2 regions of the Arthrobacter sp. DualSoilB13 genome follow, and region 1 is predicted to be linked to the other one. Evidence: predicted binding sites of a transcription regulator. Region 1 holds the regulator's gene; the other holds the start of a gene.
What was found. Region 1 encodes LexA, which represses DNA repair genes until DNA is damaged. Its sites were predicted from a motif close to TCGAACANNTGTTCGA; they were not measured.

Region 1 (3,762 bases):
CTGTTCTCCCTGGGGGAGGACACCAGCGTCCCTCACTTTGCTGCCTCCATGGGTGGACCCCAATCGCAGCTGGGCAAGGAAGTGGTCCGCCTCAGGGAATGGGCGGAGAAGACCACTACCGGAGACCGCGACGAACTCATGCCCGGCGTCACCGACAGGGCTTGGCGGCAGGTTTCCGTCACGTCCATGGAGTGCCTGGGTGCCCAGAAGTGCCCCGTGGCAGAAGAGTGCTTCAGTGAGCTGGCCCGTTCAAGGGCTGGTGAGGCCGACGTCGTAGTCACCAACCATGCCATGTTGGCCGTCAGCGCCTTTGAAGGCCTGGCTGTCTTGCCCGAGTACGACGTCGTGGTGGTTGATGAGGCGCACGAGCTTCAGGACCGGGTAACCGGAGCCGTTTCAGGACAGTTATCCGTGGCCATGGTCCACGCGGCGGCATCAAGTGCCCGCAAGCATACGGCCATCACCGTGGACGCCCTCAACGCAGCTGCGGACAGCTTGGATATGGCCATAGCTGGCGTACCCAACGGTCTGTTGCCCAACGGCCTCAACGACGAACAGCTGGATTGCCTTGACCAATTGCGGGACGCCACGCGCGCCGCGCTCTCGGACTCGAAGACGGATTCTTCAAACGCGGTCGACGGCGGACGGCAGCTTGCGCGCTCACGGCTCATGCTCATCCTGGAACTGTGCGAGCGGATGCTCGCCGCGAAGGAGAACCGCGAAGTGGTCTGGTTCTCGCGGAACAGCACGTTCGACCCCCAGCAGGGATATTCTCCGCCGGACGAGACAGCTCCTGCATTGATTAATATTGCCCCGCTCAGTGTGGCAGGGCGGCTTCGAGAGGGGCTCTTTGCCGGCCATACTGTGGTGCTGACCTCTGCGACCCTGGCCATCGGCTCGGCCTTCGAGCCCGCCGCGGGTGGTCTTGGCCTGATTGGAGACGGCGCGCCGAGCTGGACGGGCATTGATGTGGGATCGCCCTTCGACTATCCCAAACAGGGTGTTCTATACGTGGCAAAGCACCTGCCCAAACCGGGCCGCGGTACTTCGCCGGAGGCGCTGGACGAATTGGAAGACCTCATCCGGGCGTCCGGGGGCGGAGCGCTTTGCCTGTTCTCCTCGCGGCGTGCTGCCGAAGAAGCCGCCGATGCCATGCGGCTCCGGCTGGATGTGGACATTCTCTGTCAGGGAGAATCCACCATGGCGGCCCTGGTGAAGCAATTCGCGGACGAGCCAGATACGTGCCTCTTCGGAACCATGTCCCTGTGGCAGGGGGTAGACGTTCCGGGTGGCTCATGCCGACTGGTGGTTATTGACCGCATTCCCTTCCCACGTCCTGACGATCCCCTGATGACTGCCCGTTCCCGGGCGGTTGCCCAATCGGGCGGGAACGGTTTCATGGCCGTGTCAGCCACGCACGCTGCCATTCGGCTGGCGCAGGGCGCTGGCCGACTGATCCGCTCGACGGGAGACAAAGGGGTGGTCGCGGTACTCGACTCCAGGCTTTCGACCGAGCGCTACGGGGGCTTTCTACGTGCCGCCCTGCCGCCGTTCTGGGCCACCACGGACCGGTCGGTGGTTCGAGGCGTTCTGGAACGTCTGGGCTCGGCTAAAGCCCCGTAATGCACAGCTTCCCGTGAACACCTGCCGGTGTCCACGGGAAGCTGCGTTTAAAGGGCGTGAGCGCTTAAAGAGAGCGCAGTACCGAGACGACCTTGCCCATGATGGTGGCCTGATCTCCGAGGATGGGCTCGTACTGGGTGTTTTGGGGGAGCAGCCACGTGTGACCGTCCCGCTGCCGGAAAGTCTTCACGGTTGCTTCATCATCCAGCAGGGCGGCAACGATGTCGCCGTTGATGGCATCATTCTGTCGCCGGACCACCACCCAGTCGCCGTCACAGATAGCAGCATCGATCATGGAATCGCCGGCCACCTTCAGCATGAACAGTTCGCCATGCCCCACGAGTTGCCGTGGGAGTGCAAGCACGTCTTCCACCGTCTGGTCAGCCAGGATCGGTCCACCTGCCGCGATGCGCCCCACCAAGGGGACCATGGCGGTATCACTGGCGCTGGCTAGCTCGGTAACGGCCAGGCCACCGGCGCTGCGAAGGGTGGTCGGAGCGTCCACACCGGGGATGGGCCCGCCATCAAGGGTTAGGGGCATCAGCACTTCCATGGCGCGGGGACGCTTGGGGTCCCGGCGGAGGTAGCCGAGCTTCTCCAATTGGGACAACTGGTGCGTGACGCTGGACAAACTGGCCAGACCCACGGTGTCGCCGATTTCGCGCATGCTGGGAGGGTAGCCGTTGTCATTGACTGACCTCTGGATGGTCTCCAGGATCTTTTTCTGCCGGACGGTCAGGCTTTTGGGACTCTTTTGAGGCTGTTGGCTCCGCAGGGGTGCCCCTCCGCCTGTGGCTTTCGCTGCCATGTTCGCCAATGCCTTTCCATTCCGCCCTGATGAGGGCCAGGGGTGTCAGGTCTGCAAAAAATGTCAGACCCTCCTGTTCCACTGAAACAGTGCTGCTTCTTCACTCAAACGTAGGGCAGGCACAGGCGTTTATCAAACATTTGTTCTAGCGAGTCTCGACACCGTTCGTTGATAAGTGCTAAAAATGTCATAGCAAGGTTCGAATATGTGTTCTATAAACCTGATGCTGAAGCTGGATGTTCGAACAAAGCGTTCGAACATCCGGGGCAGGCCCAGGGGAACACAAAGAATTGGCAGCCAGGCACCGGGCATCCCGGAGCGTGGCAATAGCTCAGAAGGGCTCAGCTCATGTCCGCAGTCACTACGTTCGCTGATTTCCGTACTACCCAGGCGCCCGCTCGCCTGCGCCTGACCCGAAGGGGACGGATCGTCTTCTTCGGCATCCCGGCCATGCTGTTGGTTGCAGCGTTGCTGAGTCTTGCCGGATTTATCAACTCCCCGGCCAAGGCAGCCGACTCGCAGTCCCAACTGCGTCCGCCTGTTGCCGTCACTGTTACAGTCCAGCCAGGTCAGTCCCTCTGGGGCATCGCCGGCGCTGCCGCTCCCGAGCGTGACCCCCGCGACGTCATCGCCGAGATCATCCAGCTCAACGACCTCCGGGGCGGCCGCATCCTGCCCGGCCAGCAGCTGTTCGTCCCTGCAAACTGATCCCTCGGCACCCGCAGAAATCAAGGGTCGGGCGTCACAGTTAGTCGGCAGTCCCGGCCGCCCCTTAAACTGGGTTGGTGAGTGACCAGCTTGAGCGACTTGACCGACTTCCCCTTCGGACCAACCTGCGTGGATTGAGCCCCTATGGCGCACCGCAGCTCGATGTCCCTATCTTGCTCAACGTCAACGAAAACACTCATGGCGTCCCCGCAGATGTCCAAGCCGCCATCACTGAGGCCGTGGCCGCTGCGGCCACCGGGCTGAACCGCTATCCGGACCGGGAGTTCACCGAACTTCGTGAAGCCTTGGCCGAGTACCTTGGCCACGGGCTTTCCCCGGACAACATCTGGGCGGCCAACGGATCCAACGAGGTCCTGCAGCAGATCCTCCAAGCCTTTGGTGGACCCGGCCGCAAGGCATTGGGCTTTCCTCCCACGTACTCCATGTACCCCCTGCTCGCGAGTGGCACTGACACCGAGTATGTCCGCGGAGTCCGCGCGGACGACTACGGGCTGGACGCCGAATCGGCCGCTGCTCAGGTCCGGGAAGCGGGCGCCAACATCGTTTTCCTGTGCTCGCCCAACAACCCCACAGGTACGGGCTTGGGATTGGACGTCGTGGAG
Region 2 (3,762 bases), 240 kb from region 1:
GTAGCGATTGCCGGGGGAGCGCAGACAGCCCGCCAGTACCTTTCAGCCGGGCTCATGGACGAGTTGCGGCTGCACATTTCACCCATGATTCTTGGTGGCGGGGAGCGATTGCTCGACGACGTAGGGAACCTGACGCTTGAGCAGACCGGGGTGCGCGGGACCGGGTTGGTCACGCACGTACGGTATCGACCCAACATAATAGGGTCATGACCCGTTCCCTCCGAGCTGTGGCCAGGGCTGCCATGGTGGCCGTGATCGTTTCTTTCATGACGGCATGCAACGCGCCGGCGCCACTGCCCGAACAGGACCCCCGATCCATTCCGCACGACGCGGACACCGGGCAGACCATTGCTGAAGCCCGCGAGGCCATCGACGCTATTCCCGGGATTTCCGTTACCGACTTTGCGGGCGGAGGCCCACCTAATGTGAAGGGCAACACCGGTTACGCGGTGGCGTTCGACATTGAGCCCGGGTACACCGTCACCTACGGCGACTTGCTCATCGACTACATCGTCCGCAACGTGTGGGCTGTGGGCGAGGGCTATATGCCCAACACGCAGATCCAGATCTCTGCGAGCACCGCCGACGGCGAGCCATTCTTCGACCTCACAGCCGCAGCCGTGGGCTCGGCCTGGCTCAGCCCGCAAACTTCCACGCCCTCGGAGCACAACACCGTGATTATCCCGCTCAGTGCTGAGGACCCGGAGGGGGCACGGAACCTCTCCCTGTTCAAGAAAGACGGTTCCTGGCCGGGCGTCATACCGAAGCCTTTCTCCTATGACGTCACCGTCAAGAGTGGCTGATCCCACGCGACAGCCGCTCCGCGCGTTAGCGGCCCCCACGGCCGTGGTTTGCCTGAGTACAGGGCGTCGAGGACGCTAAGGTCGGCGCCGCTGACACTTGCCTTACCGCTGGCGCGTGACCTTGCGTGTCTGGCGGAACTCCTCGGGCACGTTGACAACGCCCTTCGGAACAGCAACCGTTATTCCCTTTTTGGTGACACTGGTGACCTTATGACCCAGCTGCTTGGCGTACTCAACCACGGGTCGCGAGGCAGCCCTGTTCCGGGCGATGGCGATGAGCACGATCGTGAGGAACGCGAGGGTCAGCAGTCCGGGCACCACGATGGCGATCGCCGGGCTGATGAGACCGTTCAGAAGCAGGGCCGGACCGAGGAACCACAGCGCGACAGAGGACACCATAAACCCGAGAACCAACTTCTCGGAGTGTGCGTGTACGGCCTGGGCGTGGGCCAGCTCATCCGGGTAGCGTTCCTTGACCATGCGTGTGATGTCGGCGCTAAGCGCGCCACCGAGTTGCCTGGTCCGGTCGGTCATTGCTCTCCTATGTGTTCGTGCCAGAAGTTGTTCGCTTGATCTTCCCTCAAAATACTCGTCATTCGTCTCACCGCGAGAAACCATCGCCCTGAGGTGCCGAGCGAAGCGGAATGGACAGGATGTCTGGGGTCCGCTGTACACTGAATTATCGAACATATATTCGAATAAAGGTGTGTTGTGGGCGTGATAGTCGGCCCCCGCGTGGTAGATGCGGGCTTTTCCCTGATGTCAGTACTGTTGGCACCTATTCCTGTGGCGGCGGGATATCCCTCGCCTGCGCAGGACTATTTTGATGGTCGGATTGATCTCAATGAGCATCTGATCAAGGATGTCACCAGCACGTTCGTGGTGAGGGTGACGGGTCAGTCCATGGAGGGTGCCGGGATCAGTGACGGGGATGAGTTGATCGTTAACCGGGCACTGGAGCCCAAGGATGGGTCCGTCGTCGTTGCTGTCCTTGATGGTGAGTTGACCATCAAAAGGCTGCGCGTCACGCCGTCGGGAGTGGTGCTGCAGGCGGACAATCCCAAGTATCCGGACATTCGAGTGCCCGCGATGTCGGAGCTGACCATTTGGGGCGTAGCCACAACGTGCCTGCATCACATTTGATTGAATCCAGCCGGTAGGGCTTCGCACCCTCTGGGTCGCCGACGCCCTCCTGGGCATCCTCTTCCCCACGCTGGCGGCCCTCGGGGAAGGCTTGGCCACGGGGGCCATCTACCTGGATTTCCGTACCACCGGCATCCCGTCTGCCCGGACTTTTCCACAATCCGGTGGGCGGGATGTTTTCTTGTCGGGGCCCGAAGGTACAGTAGAAGTATTCGAATATATGTTCGAATGCGCGGCGTGTCCTGCACTGAAACGGCGGCTCGCGTGCTAATGCCGATTTAGGGATGGAAATGTCCAAGCCAGCGCTCATGCACCGCATGCAGGAGATTGCCCATGTGGATATCAACTGCTTCTACGCCTCGGCGGAGAGGGCCTTCAACCCTGCGCTGGAGGGCAAGCCTTTGATAGTGCTGTCCAACAACGACGGTTGCGCCGTGACCCGGTCGCCCGAGGCAAAAAAGCTGGGAATCGGCCTGGGGGAGCCATGGTTCAAGCTCGCGCCACGGGCCGAGGAATGGGGATTGATAGCCCTGTCGAGCAACTACGAACTGTATGGAGACATCAGCTCGCGCGTCATGGAGCTCCTGGCCCGGTACTCAGCATGGCAGGAGGTGTACTCCATTGATGAGGCGTTCCTGGGAGTGAAGGGGCAACCGGATGACCTGCTGGAATTGGGGCGAACCATCAAGGTTGCCTGCCAACGGCATGTGGGGGTTCCCGTTTGCGTAGGGATCGCGCGCACTAAGACTCTCGCCAAGCTCGCCAATAAGTGGGCCAAGCATAATCCGGCCTTCAACGGTGTGTGCCGTTGGGACTCCGTCCCGCAGGCCCAACGCGAGGCACTCATGGCGCGGCTCTCCGTGATCGAGATCTGGGGCGTCGCCACCCGGCTCACAAGACGCCTGAACGCGATGGGGATCTTCTCCATCCTGGACCTGGTCCGGGCCGACCCTGTGGCGTTGAGGGATAAATTCTCCATCGTCATGATGCGCACTGTCTTGGAACTGCAAGGCACGCCCTGCATCCCCATGGAGGAAGAACGAATCGGGCGGGACCAACTGATTTTCTCCCGGTCTTTCTCCACGCCGATCACCACGGCCGCGGAGTTACGTCAGGTGCTCAGCGTTTACGGTCAGATGGCCAGTGCCAGGCTGGCCAAGCACGATCTTCAGGCCAAGTTGCTGACTGCCTTTGCTGCAACATCGGTCTACAACCCCAACGACAAATCGTTCCCCACTGTCAACGTCAAACTACCTATGCCAACCTCGGACCCCGTTCTGCTGACCAAGGCCGCACACGCTCTGGTTCCCAGGATCCAGGAAGGCGTCAGGTACGCCAAAGCCGGGATCATGGTCACTGACCTTCGCCCCAGCGGCAACCAGAAACCATTGGAAATCTTCGAGAACCCGCATGAAGAGCGGGGCATTGGCCCCTTGCTGGAGCAAGTCAGCAAGCGGTATGGCCGGGGCTCCATTGGTTTGGGCCATGCGGGCATCAAGGGCGGCCCGGACTGGTCCATGAAACGGGACATGCTCAGCCCCCGCTACACCACCAACTGGGACGAACTTCCCCTGGTGAAGGCGGCCTAGCGTGGCAGGGAAAACCGTGGCAGGAGACCTAAGCCCGCAGCCGGTAACCCCGCTTCACCACGGTTTCCACGAGCTTGCCGTCCGGAAGGGAGGACCGCAGCCGGCTCACCGTCATGTCCAGGGCGTGCACAGAGCCGCGCAAGTCCAACAAGTCAGAGAGAGCCTCCCGGGACAGTACAGCTCCACCCGCACCCAGCAGCGCTCGCAACAGCAGCAGGGGAGCCGGT

Region 2: the regulator LexA is predicted to act here: its motif matches at 1,486-1,501, upstream of ACZ5J0_RS06175 (LexA family protein).

What each region holds. Positions count from the first base shown of each region.
Region 1 is NZ_AP035865.1:1,547,401-1,551,162, forward strand. Features, by position in the region: gene ACZ5J0_RS07210 (ATP-dependent DNA helicase) at 1-1,623, shown strand, start outside; gene lexA (transcriptional repressor LexA) at 1,688-2,431, opposite strand; gene ACZ5J0_RS07220 (LysM peptidoglycan-binding domain-containing protein) at 2,780-3,139, shown strand; gene ACZ5J0_RS07225 (histidinol-phosphate transaminase) at 3,217-3,762, shown strand, end outside.
Region 2 is NZ_AP035865.1:1,302,640-1,306,401, forward strand. Features, by position in the region: gene ACZ5J0_RS06160 (dihydrofolate reductase family protein) at 1-210, shown strand, start outside; gene ACZ5J0_RS06165 (hypothetical protein) at 207-803, shown strand; gene ACZ5J0_RS06170 (hypothetical protein) at 906-1,337, opposite strand; gene ACZ5J0_RS06175 (LexA family protein) at 1,515-1,946, shown strand; gene ACZ5J0_RS06180 (Y-family DNA polymerase) at 2,237-3,535, shown strand; gene ACZ5J0_RS06185 (uroporphyrinogen-III synthase) at 3,564-3,762, opposite strand, start outside.